3 regions of the Superficieibacter sp. HKU1 genome follow, and region 1 is predicted to be linked to each of the others. Evidence: predicted binding sites of a transcription regulator. Region 1 holds the regulator's gene; each other region holds the start of a gene.
What was found. Region 1 encodes Fur, which represses iron uptake genes when iron is present. Its sites were predicted from a motif close to ATAATAATGAGAACNACTATCAA; they were not measured.
Positions count from the first base shown of each region.

Region 1 (6,342 bases):
GTCTTCGGTACCTGACGGACGGGCGGCGAACCAGCCGTTGTCGGTCATCACCTTCAGCCCACCAATCGCTGCGCCATTGCCCGGTGCCGCGGTTAAACGCGCGGTGATAGGATCGCCTGCCAGAGTGTCGGCGCTGACCATCTCCGGAGAGAGTTTAGACAGCGCGGCTTTCTGTGCTGACGTGGCGCTCGCGCCCAGACGGTTGTAGCTTGGCGCACCAAAGCGTGCCGCCAGTTCGTCATAATGCTGCTGCGGGTTTTTCCCGGTAACGGCGGTAATTTCTGCCGCCAGCAGGCACATAATGATGCCGTCTTTGTCTGTTGACCACGGAGTGCCGTCGAAACGCAGGAACGAAGCCCCTGCGCTCTCTTCACCACCGAAGCCGAAGCTGCCGTCGAACAGACCGTCAACAAACCATTTGAAGCCAACCGGCACTTCCACCAGCTTACGGCCCAGATCGTTTACCACGCGGTCAATCATTGCTGATGAAACGAGGGTTTTACCCACCGCAACGTCTTTGCCCCACTGGGGGCGATGCTGGAACAGGTAGTTGATCGCCACCGCCAGATAGTGATTCGGATTCATCAGACCGGCCGGGGTCACAATACCGTGGCGGTCATAATCCGGGTCGTTAGCAAACGCCAGATCGAATTTATCCCGTAGCGCCAGCAGCCCTGCCATCGCGGATTCAGAAGAGCAGTCCATGCGGATCACTTCGTCTTTATCCAGATGCATAAAGCGGAACGTCTGGTCGACATGATCGTTTACGATGGTCAGGTTGAGCTTGTAATAGTCAGCGATGCGTTTCCAGTATTCAATGCCGGACCCCCCCAGCGGATCGACACCCAACGTCAGGCCCGCTTTCTGGATTGCCGCCATATCGACGATTTCAGCCAGCCCTTCGATGAACGGCTGCACCAGATCCTGCTCTTTGACGTGACCGGAGGCCAGCGCGTCATTCAGTGCCAGGCGCTTGACGCCTTTCAGACCATCAGCCAGCAGCGCGTTAGCACGATCTTCCACGACTTTAGTGACGTTAGTATCGGCCGGGCCACCGTTTGGCGGGTTATATTTGATACCGCCATCTTCCGGTGGGTTGTGCGACGGCGTAATGACAATGCCGTCAGCCTGTGCGCCGCCTTTTTTGTTGTGCACCAGAATAGCGTTTGAAACCGCAGGCGTCGGCGTAAAGCCGTTGTTTTCCTGGACAATCATGTCCACGCCGTTCGCCGCAAGCACTTCCACAACGGAAATAAATGCCGGTTCCGACAGCGCGTGGGTATCTTTGCCAACGTAGCAAGGACCGGTAATGCCGTTTTTCGCACGCTCTTCGGCAATCGCCTGCGCAATTGCCAGAATGTGAGGTTCATTAAAGCTTTGACGAGCTGCGCTACCGCGGTGGCCGGAAGTGCCGAACTTCACGGCGTGTTCCGGGTTGCCCGCTTCCGGTTTCAGGACATAATACTGAGACGTCAGCTGCGCGACGTTGATCAAATCACGTTGTTGTGCAGGCTGCCCCGCACGATTGTGAACTGCCATTGCCTGATCCTTTTGATGCAAGGGTTAAATAGTGCCGCAAACCTTCTCAATCAGTTCCGCCGGGAACTGCATTGATTGCATGATATGTTCAATCATGCCGCATTTACGGCCGGTATTGGTATTAGTAATCACCCAGTAGGGGGTATCCGGCACCTGTTTCGGTTTAGTCTGATTACCGCTTTGTAACAGCGTTTGCTCGTCAGCCGCAAAGTACACGCGGGTACGCCCGTGCAGTGACTCGGTGGCTTCGGCAAACGCCGTGTTATCCAGTGAATAAAGTGTAGACAGGATCAGCATGAAGCGGTTTACCGCCTTGCGCTGTTCGGCATATTCATCAGACAACAGTAGCTCACGCATCGCGCGGACGTTATCTTTAGGGGTGTTAACCGGTTTTTTTTCAACCACCGGGGCGGGTGCACTCACCGCTTTATTTACCGGCGTGACAGGCTGTGATGCGGCAGAAAATTTCAGTATGCGCCGTAAAATGTCGGACGCGCTCTCACCAATGTGCTGGGTGTGGCTGGCAATATAGCGATAGAGCTCATCATCAACTTCGATCGTTTTCATCTTGATCCAGTACGATATTTTTGAGTACAAGTTATTGAGATTATAAGGGCAAATCTCAACTGCGGATAGCGTCAAGCCTGGATGACCGCAAAAGTCCGGAAACTTCTGAAAGCTTGCAGCCCCGCGGCAGAATGTTCACCATAATACCTTAACCTGCCAGAGCGAAAAAAAGATCTTTGCTATGAAATTAAATACCCGCACGCAATCTGCACAACAATCGTCTGACGCTTCACCGATCGTACTGGTTCACGGACTGTTCGGCAGCCTCGATAATCTGGGCATTCTTGCCCGCGATCTGGTCAGCGATTACGACATCCTCCAGGTAGACATGCGTAACCATGGTCTCTCGCCCCGCGATCCGGAGATGACTTATTCCGCGATGGCGCAGGATCTTGTGGATACGCTGGATGAACACGGGATTGAGAAAGCCACTTTTATCGGTCACTCCATGGGCGGTAAGGCGGTCATGGCCCTGACCGCGCTGGCGGCAGAGCGGATTGACGGGCTTGTCGCCATTGATATTGCCCCGGTCGATTACGCCGTGCGTCGCCACGATGAAATCTTTGCCGCGATTAATGCCGTCACCGATGCGGGCAGCACCACCCGGCAACAGGCGGCTGCGGTGATGCGTGAACACCTGAGTGAAGAAGGCGTGATCCAGTTTTTGCTGAAATCCTTTGTCGACGGTGAATGGCGTTTTAATGTGCCGGTGCTGTGGGAGCAATATCCGCACATTGTTGGCTGGGAGACGGTCCCGGCGTGGGATCAGCCGGCGCTGTTTATTCCCGGCGGCAATTCTCCATATGTCAGCGAGGCGTACCGTGAGCCGCTGCTGGCACAATTTCCGCAGGCGAAGGCGCATGTGATTGCCGGAGCGGGCCACTGGGTGCATGCGGAAAAACCGGAGGCGGTGTTGCGCGCAATCCGTCGCTATCTGGGCGACCGCGCCTGATTAAAAATCCAACGTCCGCACGCCAGATTGCCCGCGGGCGTTGGCGTGCTTCCTGCACTAATGTATGATGGCGCGCTACCCAACCGGGCAATGGCCCGGCTGCTTGTTTCCCCGAAGTCACTCTTAATCATGGCAAAAGAACAAACGGACCGTACGACAATAGATCTGTTCGCGAATGAGCGTCGCCCGGGAAGACCCAAAACCAATCCCCTTGCGCGTGATGAACAGCTACGTATCAACAAGCGCAATCAGTTGAAACGCGATAAAGTACGCGGCCTGAAGCGTGTGGAACTGAAGCTGAACGCTGACGCGGTTGATGCCCTGAACGAGCTGGCGGAGGCGCGGCAAATCAGCCGCAGCGAGCTTATTGAAGAGATCCTGCTGAGCCAGCTTGCGCTGTTGCACGGGCAGGACATTGTCTGAAAAAGCGCCTTAAATCCCTTTTCATGTAGCAGAGAGTGCAGTCGGACGTGATTGCTATTTCCGCGTACTTCTCTGTTCTGCTATGATTGCCCTTATCCGTGTGCAATACGTCACCACCATATCAATAAGTATCAAGAGGTTATTTTACTCATGGCAATCACAGGCATCTTTTTCGGCAGCGATACCGGCAACACCGAAAATATCGCGAAGATGATTCAAAAGCAGCTAGGTAAGGATGTCGCCGATGTGCATGACATTGCCAAAAGCAGCAAAGAAGATCTCGCGGGCTACGATATTCTGCTGCTGGGCATCCCTACCTGGTACTACGGTGAAGCACAATGTGACTGGGACGACTTCTTTCCGACCCTGGAAGAGGTAGACTTCAACGGTAAGCTGGTAGCACTGTTTGGCTGCGGCGATCAGGAAGATTATGCCGAGTACTTCTGTGATGCGTTAGGCACCATTCGCGATATCATTGAACCGCGCGGCGCAACGATTGTGGGTCACTGGCCAACGGCAGGTTATCACTTTGAAGCGTCAAAAGGCCTGGTTGATGACGATCACTTTGTCGGCCTGGCCATTGACGAAGACCGTCAGCCTGAACTGACCGCAGAGCGCGTAGAGCAGTGGGTGAAGCAGATCTCTGACGAACTGCACCTGAGCGATATCATCAACGCCTGATGCTGATATGACGCGACCTTCCGGTGGCGTCATACTGATAGATATAAGCAATCAAAATAATTGCTACAATTTTTTAACTTTTCAGTACACATCTGTACAATAGCCACTGATTTAACGAGGTCAGCACCGTTTTACGGGCCGCCCTCGCTTTAAACGCTAACTTTGTCTGATACTTGCAGTTTTCAATCAGGCATGGCAGTTCTATAATGAGAGGCATTATGAGCGATGCACTCTCTGTAAATACTTCCCTGTGGGGAGTGAATCTTATAGCAACAGGACAGATTCCGCATGACTGACAATAATACCGCATTAAAGAAAGCAGGCCTGAAAGTCACGCTTCCCCGGTTGAAAATCCTGGAAGTGCTTCAGGGACCTGACAATCATCATGTCAGCGCGGAAGATTTATACAAACGCCTCATTGACATGGGCGAAGAGATTGGCCTCGCCACCGTCTACCGCGTTCTGAACCAGTTTGACGATGCTGGCATTGTTACCCGCCACAATTTTGAGGGCGGAAAGTCCGTTTTCGAACTGACCCAGCAGCATCACCACGATCACCTGATTTGCCTCGACTGCGGCAAAGTGATTGAGTTCAGCGATGACTCAATTGAGTCCCGTCAGCGTGAGATAGCCGCTAAACACGGTATTCGTCTCACTAACCATAGCCTTTATCTGTATGGTCATTGCGCTGAAGGCGACTGCCGTGAAGACGATAACGCCCATGAAGGCGTGAGCAAGTAACCGCATCACAAGCCAGCCTCCCCGGCTGGCTTTTTTTTATTCCCCGCCCTGCCCGTATATTCAGATTTCATCAATACTTTTTATATCTGCGGTTGGCTAGTATGCCCGCTTTCAGGCGTTACGCCTGTAGACCATGAAGTTGACAAGGATCGCGTCATGCCGCAATACGCCCCCCACCAGAAGGCGCTTGCCCATATTCTGACTATTTTCGATGATGGCGCTAACAAACGTCGTTTACCGCGTTACAACCACCTGACCTTTCAGACAGATAAGATTTGTTTGATCTATTACGGTGATTATTCGCTGTTGCGCCGCCGTGATGAGCTGCTGATGACCCGCTCACAGGCTCCCGGCATCGTCGGTCTGATCCTGCCCGGTACGGCGCAACAGTTTGTCACCATTCGCGCAGAGAGTGATTGTGACTATCAACTGGTCAGCCATGATGCTTTCTTTACTCAGATTGCGCAGCAGCAGGCCCACCAGCAGATGTATACCCTCTTGCTGACGCAGATTACGTGGCAATACCAGCGGGAAGAATGGCTGTTTGGTTACAATAGTCTGGTGACGGTCCAGGGGGCAATTTTGCTTCTTGATCGGCTTGAACCAACGATCCGCGCCGGTACGAATGTGGCCGATTTCGTGGTTAAGTCGACGAACTTATCGCGGAGTATCGTCATGAAATCAATGGCCTTTTTGCGCCAGCAAAACGCGATTGAAATTAATAAAGGCAAGCTTATTCGAATCAACTATCTTCCTGATATTCGTTAAAAAACCCGGCTCGCTTGCGCGGCCGGGTTGGAAGACGGCTGTCTGCATCAGAAGATAGTAAATGGCGCGATAACCATAAATTTCACATCGCGCTCATCCTGGAAGATGTTGCCGTATCCGCCACCGTAACTCGGGATGTCAGAGTGGTTGTCATACTCGGTGAAGTGAAGTTTAAACATCGTTCCTTTCGCCCGGCCATCCTGAAGGGTATAAACCGCATCCAGACTGTATGAAGACTCTTCAATGGTTCTGTCTTTGTCATAATAAGCGTCCGGGTTGAGCTGCCAGGTTGATGGTTTCGCATCCCAGGCATACACATACGAAGCGCCGACGTTCCAGCCTGGCAGATCCCAGTTTTTCAAATCATACATTGCGCCAAAGAAAACGGCCTTTTCGCCATTGGCGTTAAAGTCAGAACGGTTATCCCACCAGATATCAAGACGTCCGTTTGAGGAAGCGTAGGTTGGCGTCATACGTTGCAGGAAATACCCTTGCTGGCCATCCGCTTTAACCCACGTGCCTTCCAGACGCAGATCGACGACCTCTGCCGCTTTATAGCCGAACGTCAGTGCCTGTAGCCAGGCAGTGCCATCGTAAATATCGTTGCTGCCACGATCGTCAACTTTGTCGCGAGCGCCATAGAATTGATAGCTGGTGGTTAATGGTGCACC
Region 1 covers NZ_CP119754.1:1,556,806-1,563,147, reverse strand. Annotated here, with positions in the region: gene pgm (phosphoglucomutase (alpha-D-glucose-1,6-bisphosphate-dependent)) at 1-1,539, opposite strand, end outside; gene seqA (replication initiation negative regulator SeqA) at 1,564-2,106, opposite strand; gene ybfF (esterase) at 2,288-3,058, shown strand; gene ybfE (LexA regulated protein) at 3,188-3,481, shown strand; gene fldA (flavodoxin FldA) at 3,632-4,162, shown strand; gene fur (ferric iron uptake transcriptional regulator) at 4,451-4,903, shown strand; gene P0H77_RS07495 (helix-turn-helix domain-containing protein) at 5,060-5,671, shown strand; gene chiP (chitoporin) at 5,719-6,342, opposite strand, start outside.

Region 2 (6,342 bases), 920 kb from region 1:
TCTGACCGTTAACTTCACGCGACAGTACCGGGAAATCTTCCCGCACCCGCTGAACGGAAAATGTCATGCTTTGCCCCCAGGAAGACGCTGACCGATACGGGCCAGCACCTGTTGTTTTAGCGCTTCGTCGCTAATGGCTTCCGTCAGTTCAGCGGCAAAGGCATAGATAATCATCTGCTGTGCGGCCTGTTCATTAATGCCGCGCGAGCGTAAATAAAACAGTTGCTCATCGTCGATACGCCCAATCGTGGCCCCGTGGCTACACTTGACGTCATCGGCATAGATTTCCAGCTGTGGTTTGGTATCCACTTCTGACAGACGCCCCAACAGCAAGTTATTGTTGGTCATCTGACCGTCAGTTTTGATCGCATGTTGCGCCACGTTAATCAGACCGTTAAACACCGCGCGGCCTTTGTCATTAACAATAGTTTTATGCAACTGACGACTGTTACAGTAACCCTTGTTGTGTTCAAGCCAGGTACGGCTATCGCAAACCTCAGATTTTACCGGCATGGCCAGGCTGTTCAGGCGCAGCGTGGTATTTTCGCCATTCAGCTGGCTGCTGGTGTTGTGGCGCAATACGGCACTGCCCAGCAAGAAGCTGTGGCTGAAGGCTGCCGCATCCTGGCCGAGAACAATGTCATTATGCGCAAAGTGATAGCTGACCGGGGCTTCAAACGCCAGTTTCATATGATGTAACTGCGCATTCGCCGCGACGTTCATAGTGATCCTGGAGCCGGTAAAATGACGTTCGTCATTCAGGCTGACATAGTGTTCAATCAGCGTCGCCTCAGCGCCTTCAGCCAGTTCAATATGATGGCGGTAATGCGCCGTATTCATCTCTTCGCCAGAGACGCCCCGGGTAATATGCATCAGCAGTAAAGGCTTAGCCGGACGCTGATTGCGGGCGACGCGGATGGTCGTCACGCTGGCGGCCAGGCTTTCCGTCAGATGCAAAAACACCTCCGGCTGGATAGCGGCGGGCAACACAGGGCTTTCCTGACCAATACTAACGTCAAAGCCGCTATTCTCCACGCTGCCGCTCAGCGCTGCGCTAAATTGCCCGTCAATAAACACCAGCCTGAGCGCATCCACCTCCAGCGCCAGCCCGTCACGCTGAGCGGCGGTCACTTCAGAGGAAGGCAGCGTGACGAAGGTGCTGCCCAAAAGCCCATCCAGCGGCGTATATTTCCAGTTTTCATGCTTACGCGTTGGTAAACCAAGACGCAGCATCTGCTGAAGATGCTGTTGCGCCTGCGGGGAACGCTGCGCACCCTGCGCTTCAAAGAGATGATGCCACTGTTGCAGCGCGTTACTGTTGTTCGGTAAGCCAGCCATAGCCCTGCTCCTCCAGCTGTTTGACCAGGGTAAAATCACCCGATTTCACAATCCGTCCCTGATACAGGACGTGGACGTAATCCGGCTTGATATAGTCCAGAATACGCTGGTAGTGAGTGACGATAACAAAGGCCCGCTTGCCGTCACGCAGGGCATTCACCCCCTCTGAAACGATTTTCAGCGCATCGATATCCAGCCCCGAATCAGATTCGTCAAGAATGCACAGTTCCGGCTCCAGTACTGCCATCTGCAGAATGTCATTGCGCTTTTTCTCGCCGCCGGAGAAGCCTACGTTCACCGAGCGGGTCAATAAATCTTCCGGCATCTTCAGTAACTGAATTTTTTCTTCCATCAGATCCTGAAAATCAAAGCGGTCGAGCGTCTCCTGACCACGGTAGGTACGCACCGCATTCAGTGCCGTTTGCAGGAAAAACTGATTGCTGACGCCGGGGATCTCTACCGGATACTGGAAGGCCATAAAAATGCCCTCGCCCGCACGATCTTCCGGTGCCAGCTCCAGCAGATCTTTGCCCTTGAATTCCACGCTGCCGCCGGTGACTTCATAATCTTCACGCCCGGCCAGCGTCGCCGACAGCGTACTTTTACCGGAACCATTGGGTCCCATGATGGCGTGCACTTCCCCTGGCCGAACTTCAAGGTTCAGCCCGCGCAGGATTTCTTTATCTTCTACCGATACCTGTAAATCTTTAATGCTTAACATGGTTGTTCCCTTAGATACTTAACCGACGCTGTGTTCGAGACTAATAGCCAGCAGTTTTTGCGCTTCAACGGCAAATTCCAGCGGCAGTTCAGAGAAGACGTCCTTACAGAACCCGTTGACGATCATCGAGATAGCGTCATCCTCACTGATCCCACGTTGCAGACAGTAAAAAAGCTGATCCTCGCCAATCCGCGAAGTGGTCGCCTCATGCTCGAGCTGAGCACTGTTATTACGGCATTCGACATACGGGAAAGTATGCGCCCCGCTGTCCGGTCCAATGAGCATGGAATCACACTGGGTAAAGTTGCGCGCATTGGTGGCGGTCGGCATGATTTTAACCAGTCCACGGTAGCTGTTCTGGCTGTGTCCGGCAGAAATCCCTTTAGAGATAATGGTCGATTTGGTGTTTTTACCAATATGGATCATCTTAGTGCCGGTATCGGCCTGCTGATGGCCGCTGGTCAGGGCGACGGAGAAAAACTCGCCGATGGAGTTATCACCCCGCAGAATACAGCTTGGGTATTTCCAGGTTATCGCTGACCCCGTCTCGGACTGGGTCCAGGACATTTTACTGTTCTCACCTTCACACAGCGCGCGCTTGGTCACGAAATTCAGGATCCCGCCGGTATGGTTATCGCCAGGGAACCAGTTCTGCACCGTAGAGTATTTCACTTCGGCATCTTTATGGATGATCACTTCGACCACCGCCGCATGAAGCTGATAGCTGTCGCGTACCGGCGCCGAGCAGCCCTCGATATAGCTCACATAGCTACCTTCGTCAGCAACCAGAATAGTCCGCTCAAACTGACCGGTTTTTTCCGCGTTAATACGAAAATAGGTTGAGAGCTCCATCGGACAGGTGACCCCTTTAGGTACGTAGATAAACGTACCGTCCGATGCCACTGCCGCGTTCAGGGCGGCGAAAAAATTATCATTACTCGGGACAACGGTCCCCAGATATTTTTTCACCAGCTCAGCATGATCGTGGATCGCCTCACCAAATGAGCAAAAAATAATGCCCTGCTCGGCCAGTTTTTCGCGGTAGGTGGTCGCGACGGAGACCGAGTCGAAAATAGCATCCACCGCCACTTCACGGCCTTCACGAACCGGTACGCCAAGCTGGTTGAACGCCGCTTCGACTTCATCGGTCAAAAATGACGCCGGGCCGGTTTGCTGTAAGGCACCGGGCTGGGAGGCGCAGGTATCGTCACAGTTGCCGCAGGACGGCGCGGAGTAATAGCTGTAATCCTGATAATTCAGCTTATCGTAATGGGCTTTTAACCAGTGCGGCTCTTCCATTTCAAGCCAGGCCTTATAAGCGCTAAGCCGAAACTCCAGCATCCAGTCGGGCTCGTTACGTTTTGCGGAGATCGCGCGTACGACCTCTTCGCTGATACCGTGGGCCAGCTCATCTGTTTGCAGTTGAGTAAAGAAGCCCTCTTTATAATTCAGCGGGCCGGACCACATTTTGACATCGTCAGTTGCTTCAGTATTACGTGACATAGTTATTCCGCCTGCACCCCAAAACTTTCACCACAGCCACACTCGTGCTGAGCTTTTGGGTTATGAAATTTAAAGATTTGGTTTAAGCCTTCACGGACATAATCGACTTCGGTGCCATCAATAAACGGCATCGCCTGTAAGGGTACCCACAGGCGTGCGCCATCAACCTCAAAAAGAAGATCGTCTTTTTGTGGTTCACTCACCGTATCCAGCACGTAACCGAAGCCTGCGCAGCCGGTCTGCTTTACGCCCAGCCGCAACCCTTGCACGCCAGGCTGTTTGCTGACCAACTGACGAATATGCCCGGCAGCCGCCGAGGTCATCGTCAGACCATGCCAGGCAAACTCATTGGGATCAAAAGTCCCTGCTTGTAAATCCATAGGTCCACCTCACGTTAAGAGACTGAAAAGTTAACACTATGTTAGTGATAATGATTATCACTTCAACCCACTTGCAGTACGGGTATTGTTTATAGCGGCCTTTTCATTGCCCATCCATTAAGCATAGACCCTGACAGTAATCTGATAAAAGGGATTCGGGAGGAATTATCTTGCTGATTTTTATTGCCTTTTACGCTCAACGCATCGTCAGAAACGGGCAATGGAAAAGATGCATAGGCAATACCTATTTTTGAAATCAAAAAAGGCGATTATGCGATGTGGAGTAATAATTTCGTTTTAATATGCGTGCGTGATGGATAAGAAAGTGTAACATTGGCTCGTTGTAAATCATTAGAGCCGTTGTGCCTTTAAATAGTCGCCACCTTTGCAGGGGCAATGTTTGCCGTTAGCATTGATGCTAACAGGGAGAAAAAGATGACCAATATTATTTTAGGCATGATTGCCAAGATATCAAGAATGGACGCGGAAACTAAGCAACTTAGTGCGCGAATTGAAGCCCAGTCTCTTCTCCTCAGCGCCTTTTTGTTGGCCGCAGGAAAGGAAGGAGGCGCGATGGAAATGGTTGATGCGGTTAAAAAAGCCATTAACGCCGCTGTAGAACTGGCCGACAATCCGCTCAAATCAGATGCGGAAATTTTACTTAATGAGTTCAATGACATTCTTTCGATGGCTCAGTTGCTGACGAAAGTAGGTGCTGAACTGGATATTGAGGCAATGAAATCCGTCACGTCCGAGGATAATGACAAGACATGAGGTATCGGGGCCGTTGCCCCGATACACGCTACTCTTGATTAGACGTAAAGCGACGCTTCGCCCGTTGGACGGGTTTTAAACCGGCGATGGATCCACAAATACTGCTCGGGAGCACGTAAAATTTCATGCTCAATCATTTTATTGATGTAGCTTGCCGCTTCATATTCACTCCCGCGCGGAAAATCTTCCATCTTTTGTCCGATATGCAGGGCGTAACCGCGAGCGTTGTCTTTACGTACCATTGAGATCGTCAGCATTTCCGCGCCTGAAAGCCGCGAAATCACGTATGTTCCGTTGGTCGTTGCCGCATTTTCGACTGAGAAGAAAGGCGCGAAGGTGCTGCCTTTGGGACCATAATCCTGATCCGGCGCGAACCACACGGCCTCGCCGCCTTTCAGTGCATTAACCAGTCCCTTCAGATTATGTCTGTCAATCATCGACTTATTGGAGCGCAGACGACCACGCGTTTGCACCCATTCCATGACCGGGCTGTTGTGCGGACGATAGGTGGCCATCATTGGCTGGCAAAGCCCCATGACCCGACCGCCCAGTTCAAGTGACATAAAATGAACGCCAACCACCATAACGCCCTTCTGCTTGCGCTGTGCTTCCAGCAGATAATGATAACCTTCGACATCAAACCATTTGCGCACCCGGCGATCCGACCAGAACCAGGCCATCCCGGTTTCAAGCAGGGCCATTCCCAGCGAGGCAAAATTTTTCTCTATCATCATTTTGCGCTGCTGTGCATTCATGCCCGGAAAACAAAGTTCAATATTGCGGTTGGCAATAGTCGCCCGCCGCTGGAGAAAACGTTGTGACGTGCGGCCCAGTGCAGAGCCAAACCAGAACAAAAAAGGATAAGGAAGCTGGACCAGCAGCCAGAGAATGCCTAAACCAAACCAGGTCAGCCAGTGACGCGGGTGCAGGAATGCGAGTTCAAACGTGGGACGGGCCATATTTTGTCCTTAAGCGGGAGTGATGTAGCGCTTAAAGGAGAAACGAAAGTATTCATTAGTCATTACGCGATACGGTTTTAACTGAGACAATCAGAGGGGAAAACAAATCCGTCGGCGGAGAATATCACAGGCGATTTAAAGTAAAAGGATATTACAGGCGGGCACGCTTCTTTTCAGAAATGTGCCCGAGGCGTTATAGCACGGCGGTGGTGAGCCGGGATGAACAGCATAGCCGTCCCTGCTCATCCACGATCTCAATCTGCCAGACCTGATGTCTGTTGCCGAGGTGTAAGGCTTTGCATATGCCGCGTACCCGGCCGCTTCGCACGGAACGAAGGTGATTGGCATTGACCTCCACGCCAACCACCTTTTGTTCGCCGGCGGTGCACAGGTAGCCCGCCACAGAACCCAATGTCTCGGTCAGTACCACCGACGCACCGCCGTGGAGTAAACCGAATGGCTGATGGGTTCGGCCGTCTACCGGCATCGTGGCTTCCAGACTATCATCCGTGATTTTTTCAAAACGAATATCCAGCAGCCCCACCATATTATTCGTTCCCATGGCGTTCAGCGCTTCCATAGTCACCGCCCGTTTCCAGATCATCCCACGATCTCCAGCAGTGCCTGAAGCGGATGGCGCACGCCATTCCCTTCAATACGTTTTACC
Region 2 covers NZ_CP119754.1:2,479,498-2,485,839, forward strand. Annotated here, with positions in the region: gene sufS (cysteine desulfurase SufS) at 1-67, opposite strand, end outside; gene sufD (Fe-S cluster assembly protein SufD) at 64-1,338, opposite strand; gene sufC (Fe-S cluster assembly ATPase SufC) at 1,313-2,059, opposite strand; gene sufB (Fe-S cluster assembly protein SufB) at 2,078-3,562, opposite strand; gene sufA (Fe-S cluster assembly scaffold SufA) at 3,565-3,942, opposite strand; gene iraP (anti-adapter protein IraP) at 4,378-4,716, shown strand; gene lpxP (kdo(2)-lipid IV(A) palmitoleoyltransferase) at 4,755-5,675, opposite strand; gene menI (1,4-dihydroxy-2-naphthoyl-CoA hydrolase) at 5,869-6,279, opposite strand; gene P0H77_RS11905 (FAD-binding and (Fe-S)-binding domain-containing protein) at 6,276-6,342, opposite strand, start outside.
Region 2: sufA (Fe-S cluster assembly scaffold SufA) is a predicted target of Fur. The motif match lies at 3,981-4,003, and genes of this name have one in related genera.

Region 3 (6,342 bases), 1.1 Mb from region 1:
TCAACACTTCTCACGTTGAATATGACACCCCGACTCGCCACTACGCGCACGTAGACTGCCCGGGCCACGCCGACTATGTTAAAAACATGATCACCGGTGCTGCGCAGATGGACGGCGCGATCCTGGTTGTTGCTGCGACTGACGGCCCGATGCCGCAGACCCGTGAGCACATCCTGCTGGGTCGTCAGGTAGGCGTTCCGTACATCATCGTGTTCCTGAACAAATGCGACATGGTTGATGACGAAGAGCTGCTGGAACTGGTAGAAATGGAAGTTCGTGAACTTCTGTCCCAGTACGACTTCCCGGGCGACGACACGCCGATCGTTCGTGGTTCTGCTCTGAAAGCGCTGGAAGGCGAAGCAGAGTGGGAAGAAAAAATCATCGAACTGGCTGGCTACCTGGATTCTTACATCCCGGAACCAGAGCGTGCGATTGACAAGCCGTTCCTGCTGCCGATCGAAGACGTATTCTCCATCTCCGGCCGTGGTACCGTTGTTACCGGTCGTGTAGAGCGCGGTATCATCAAAGTGGGTGAAGAAGTTGAAATCGTGGGTATCAAAGATACTGCGAAATCCACCTGTACCGGCGTTGAAATGTTCCGCAAACTGCTGGACGAAGGTCGTGCAGGCGAGAACTGTGGTGTTCTGCTGCGTGGTATCAAGCGTGAAGAAATCCAGCGTGGCCAGGTTCTGGCTAAGCCGGGTTCAATCAAGCCGCACACCAAGTTCGAATCAGAAGTGTACATCCTGTCCAAAGATGAAGGCGGCCGTCATACTCCGTTCTTCAAAGGCTACCGTCCGCAGTTCTACTTCCGTACAACTGACGTGACTGGCACCATCGAACTGCCGGAAGGCGTAGAGATGGTAATGCCGGGCGACAACATCAAAATGGTTGTTACCCTGATCCACCCGATCGCGATGGACGACGGTCTGCGTTTCGCAATCCGTGAAGGCGGCCGTACCGTTGGCGCGGGCGTTGTTGCTAAAGTTCTGGGCTAATATTTAGCTTTGAATAAAAAAAAGGACGCCTCGGCGTCCTTTTTGTTTTTTATTTTGCATGTCATAAATAGTTTCAACTCTGTGCACTCGTGCATTCTCTCTTGTTATTATAGCTATTGTAATCATAACTATTCTCATTTACACTTTGCGCATAAATTGAACGGGAGTGATCATGTACGTTTGTTTGTGTAATGGTGTCAGTGATAAAAAAATCCGCCAGGCGGTACGTCAGTTTCACCCCCAGTCCTTTCAACAGCTACGTAAATTTATTCCGGTAGGGAATCAGTGTGGGAAATGCATCCGCGCAGCGCGAGAAATAATGCAGGATGAATTGACCCAGATCCCGGAATACAAAGAGATTGCCTGAAGCCCAAACTTTTTTTTGACATCCCGGTAGCCCCATCTACGCTTCAATAAGTGGAAGCGGAGGGACTATATAATGAAAGGTGATGTTAGAATCATAAGTTATCTCAATAAATTATTGGGAAATGAGCTTGTCGCAATCAATCAGTACTTTCTCCATGCGAGAATGTTTAAAAACTGGGGCCTGATGCGCCTCAATGATGTTGAGTACCATGAATCCATTGATGAAATGAAGCACGCCGATAAGTATATCGAGCGTATTTTGTTTCTCGAGGGTATCCCCAATCTTCAGGATCTCGGCAAGTTAGGGATTGGTGAAGATGTCGAAGAAATGCTGCAATCGGATTTACGTCTCGAGCTTGAAGGCGCACAGGATCTGCGTGAAGCGATCGCGTATGCCGATAGCGTTCATGATTACGTAAGCCGCGACATGATGATCGAAATCCTTGCCGATGAAGAAGGGCACATTGACTGGCTGGAAACCGAGCTGGATCTGATCGGCAAAATCGGTTTGCAGAACTACATTCAATCGCAAATCAGAGTCGAAGCAAAATAGTCGGCAGATAAAACGTCTGCCAGCCGGCGATTAAACCCGCTGCGGCCATATAAGGGCCGAAGGGCAGCGGGTTTTTTATTGCCTGCCATTTACCGGAGCGCAGACCGTAGACGACAAGAAACGTGCAGGCCATAAGGGAAGAAAGTAAAACCAGATAAGATAAGTTTTGCCAGCCGTGCCATGCCCCTAACGCCGCAAGAAACTTTACGTCACCATAGCCCAGCCCCTCCCGCCGTCGTACAGCGCAGTAGCCCCAGTAAATAAGCGCGAATCCTGCATAGCCTGCGATTGCTCCCCAGACGGCATTGGCTAATTCTTGTGGTTGGCAGAGTAAATGCCACAGTAGCCCACACCATAACAGAGGGCAGGTGAGGGCATCAGGAAGCAGTCCCTGGCGTATATCGACGATAGCCAAAGCAAACGACAGTGCGATGTAGACGATGATAAACCCAATAGTACATGCCATCCGTTGCAGCCTTTGTTCCCTGACGTGACGTCAGTCTCAGGGATAAGAAATCAGTTCACCACCCAGAAAATAGATAATTGCGTGGCGTCTTCAGAACAACCTACGATGCCGGATGCAATTGCATCAATAGTTGCGACGTTGCGCCTGAAAACATAATTAATCTGCTTGTTTTCTAAACATCACTTGCGTCGACACCAGATTTACGTATAATGCGCGGGCTTGTCGTAATTGACGGCTGGTTCGATATGAACCCCGGTAACGCATTTTGTTGCCAACAATGCTCCCAATTGGGGAGCTACGTAAGAACGATTACACTCCCCCATCAATCGTAATGGGTGTGAGGAGTAATTATTTTCGTCTATAAATAACTGGAGCTTCTGGTCTCATGCAGAACCAAAGAATCCGTATCCGCCTTAAAGCGTTTGATCATCGTCTGATCGATCAATCAACCGCGGAAATCGTCGAGACTGCCAAGCGCACTGGTGCGCAGGTTCGTGGTCCGATCCCGCTGCCGACCCGCAAAGAGCGTTTCACCGTTCTGATCTCCCCGCACGTTAACAAAGACGCGCGCGATCAGTACGAGATCCGCACTCACAAGCGTCTGGTTGACATCGTTGAGCCAACTGAAAAAACCGTTGATGCTCTGATGCGTCTGGATCTGGCTGCCGGTGTTGACGTGCAGATCAGCCTGGGTTAATCAGGTCATCAAGCGATTGAGAGGTTGATACAATGATTGGTTTAGTCGGTAAAAAAGTGGGCATGACCCGCATCTTCACTGAAGATGGCGTCTCTATCCCAGTAACCGTTATCGAAGTTGAAGCAAACCGCGTTACTCAGATCAAAGATCTGGCTAACGATGGCTATCGCGCTGTTCAGGTTACCACTGGTGCTAAAAAAGCTAACCGTGTAACCAAGCCGGAAGCTGGCCACTTTGCTAAAGCTGGCGTTGAAGCTGGCCGCGGCCTGTGGGAATTCCGTCTGGCAGATGGTGAAGAATACACCGTTGGTCAGAACATTAGCGTTGAACTGTTTGCTGACGTTAAAAAAGTTGACGTAACCGGTACCTCTAAAGGTAAAGGTTTCGCAGGTACCGTTAAGCGCTGGAACTTCCGTACCCAGGACGCGACTCACGGTAACTCCTTGTCTCACCGCGTTCCGGGTTCTATCGGTCAGAACCAGACTCCGGGCAAAGTGTTCAAAGGCAAGAAAATGGCAGGTCAGCTGGGTAACGAACGTGTAACCGTTCAGAGCCTGGACGTAGTACGTGTTGACGCTGAGCGCAACCTGCTGCTGGTTAAAGGTGGTGTTCCGGGTGCAACCGGTTGCGACCTGATCGTTAAACCAGCTGTGAAGGCGTAAGGGGATAGCAATGGAATTAGTATTGAAAGACGCGCAGAGCGCGCTGACTGTTTCCGAAACTACCTTCGGTCGTGATTTCAACGAAGCGCTGGTTCACCAGGTTGTTGTTGCTTATGCAGCTGGTGCTCGTCAGGGTACTCGTGCTCAGAAGACTCGTGCTGAAGTAACCGGTTCCGGCAAAAAGCCGTGGCGTCAGAAAGGCACCGGCCGTGCGCGTTCAGGTTCTATCAAGAGCCCGATCTGGCGTTCAGGTGGCGTGACCTTCGCTGCGCGTCCGCAGGACCACAGTCAAAAAGTTAACAAAAAGATGTACCGCGGCGCGCTGAAAAGCATTCTGTCCGAACTGGTACGTCAGGATCGTCTGATCGTTGTCGAGACGTTCTCTGTTGAAGCACCGAAAACCAAGCTGCTGGCACAGAAACTGAAAGACATGGCTCTGGAAGATGTGCTGATCATCACCGGTGAGCTGGACGAGAACCTGTTCCTGGCTGCGCGCAACCTGCACAAGGTTGACGTACGCGATGCAACTGGTATCGACCCGGTTAGCCTGATCGCCTTCGACAAAGTCGTAATGACTGCTGATGCTGTTAAGCAAGTTGAGGAGATGCTGGCATGATTCGTGAAGAACGTTTGCTGAAGGTGCTTCGTGCACCGCACGTTTCTGAAAAAGCGTCTACTGCGATGGAAAAAACCAATACCATCGTTCTCAAAGTTGCTAAAGACGCGACCAAAGCAGAGATCAAAGCTGCTGTGCAGAAACTGTTTGAAGTCGAAGTCGAAGTCGTTAACACCCTGGTAGTTAAAGGGAAAGTTAAACGTCACGGACAGCGTATCGGTCGTCGTAGCGACTGGAAAAAAGCTTACGTCACCCTGAAAGAAGGCCAGAATCTGGACTTCGTTGGCGGCGCTGAGTAAGTCGGAGGAGTAATACAATGGCAGTTGTTAAGTGTAAACCGACATCTCCGGGTCGTCGCCACGTCGTTAAAGTGGTCAACCCAGAGCTGCACAAGGGCAAACCTTTTGCTCCGCTGGTTGAAAAAAACAGCAAATCCGGTGGTCGTAACAACAATGGCCGTATCACCACTCGTCACATCGGTGGTGGCCATAAGCAGGCTTATCGTCTGGTTGACTTCAAACGCAACAAAGATGGTATCCCGGCTGTTGTTGAGCGTCTTGAGTACGATCCGAACCGTTCCGCGAATATCGCGCTGGTTCTGTACAAAGATGGCGAACGCCGTTACATCCTGGCCCCTAAAGGCCTGAAAGCTGGCGACCAGATTCAGTCTGGCGTTGATGCTGCAATCAAAGCAGGTAACACCCTGCCGATGCGCAATATCCCGGTTGGTTCTACCGTTCATAACGTAGAAATGAAACCAGGTAAAGGCGGTCAGCTGGCGCGTTCCGCTGGTACTTACGTTCAGATCGTTGCTCGCGATGGTGCTTATGTCACCCTGCGTCTGCGTTCTGGTGAAATGCGTAAAGTCGAAGCTGAATGCCGTGCAACTCTGGGCGAAGTTGGCAATGCTGAGCATATGCTGCGCGTTCTGGGTAAAGCAGGTGCTGCTCGCTGGCGTGGTGTTCGTCCTACCGTTCGCGGTACTGCGATGAACCCAGTCGACCACCCACATGGTGGTGGTGAAGGTCGTAACTTTGGTAAGCACCCGGTAACTCCGTGGGGCGTTCAGACCAAAGGTAAGAAGACCCGCAGCAACAAGCGTACTGATAAATTCATCGTACGTCGCCGTAGCAAATAATTTTAGAGGATAAGCCATGCCACGTTCTCTCAAGAAAGGTCCTTTTATTGACCTGCACTTGCTGAAGAAGGTAGAGAAAGCGGTGGAAAGCGGAGACAAGAAGCCCCTGCGCACTTGGTCCCGTCGTTCAACGATCTTTCCTAACATGATCGGTTTGACCATCGCTGTCCATAATGGTCGTCAGCACGTTCCGGTATTTGTTTCCGACGAAATGGTCGGTCACAAACTGGGTGAATTTGCACCGACCCGTACTTATCGCGGTCACGCGGCTGATAAAAAAGCCAAGAAGAAATAAGTAGGAGGAAGAGATGGAAACTTTAGCTCAACATCGCCACGCTCGTTCTTCTGCTCAGAAGGTTCGCCTTGTTGCTGACCTGATCCGCGGTAAGAAAGTGTCGCAGGCTCTGGACATTTTGACCTACACCAATAAGAAAGCGGCTGTACTGGTCAAGAAAGTCCTGGAATCTGCCATTGCTAACGCTGAACACAACGATGGCGCTGACATTGACGATCTGAAAGTTGCGAAAATTTTCGTAGACGAAGGCCCGAGCATGAAGCGCATTATGCCGCGTGCAAAAGGTCGTGCAGATCGCATCCTGAAGCGCACCAGCCACATTACTGTGGTTGTGTCCGATCGCTGAGACTCTGGAGACTAGCAATGGGTCAGAAAGTACATCCTAATGGTATTCGCCTGGGTATTGTAAAACCATGGAACTCTACCTGGTTTGCGAACACCAAAGAATTCGCTGACAACCTGGACAGCGATTTTAAAGTACGTCAGTACCTGACTAAGGAACTGGCTAAAGCGTCTGTATCTCGTATCGTTATCGAGCGTCCGGCTAAGAG
Region 3 covers NZ_CP119754.1:503,686-510,027, forward strand. Annotated here, with positions in the region: gene tuf (elongation factor Tu) at 1-998, shown strand, start outside; gene bfd (bacterioferritin-associated ferredoxin) at 1,171-1,365, shown strand; gene bfr (bacterioferritin) at 1,438-1,917, shown strand; gene P0H77_RS02390 (A24 family peptidase) at 1,898-2,383, opposite strand; gene rpsJ (30S ribosomal protein S10) at 2,769-3,080, shown strand; gene rplC (50S ribosomal protein L3) at 3,113-3,742, shown strand; gene rplD (50S ribosomal protein L4) at 3,753-4,358, shown strand; gene rplW (50S ribosomal protein L23) at 4,355-4,657, shown strand; gene rplB (50S ribosomal protein L2) at 4,675-5,496, shown strand; gene rpsS (30S ribosomal protein S19) at 5,513-5,791, shown strand; gene rplV (50S ribosomal protein L22) at 5,805-6,137, shown strand; gene rpsC (30S ribosomal protein S3) at 6,155-6,342, shown strand, end outside.
Region 3: bfd (bacterioferritin-associated ferredoxin) is a predicted target of Fur. The motif match lies at 1,114-1,136, and genes of this name have one in related genera.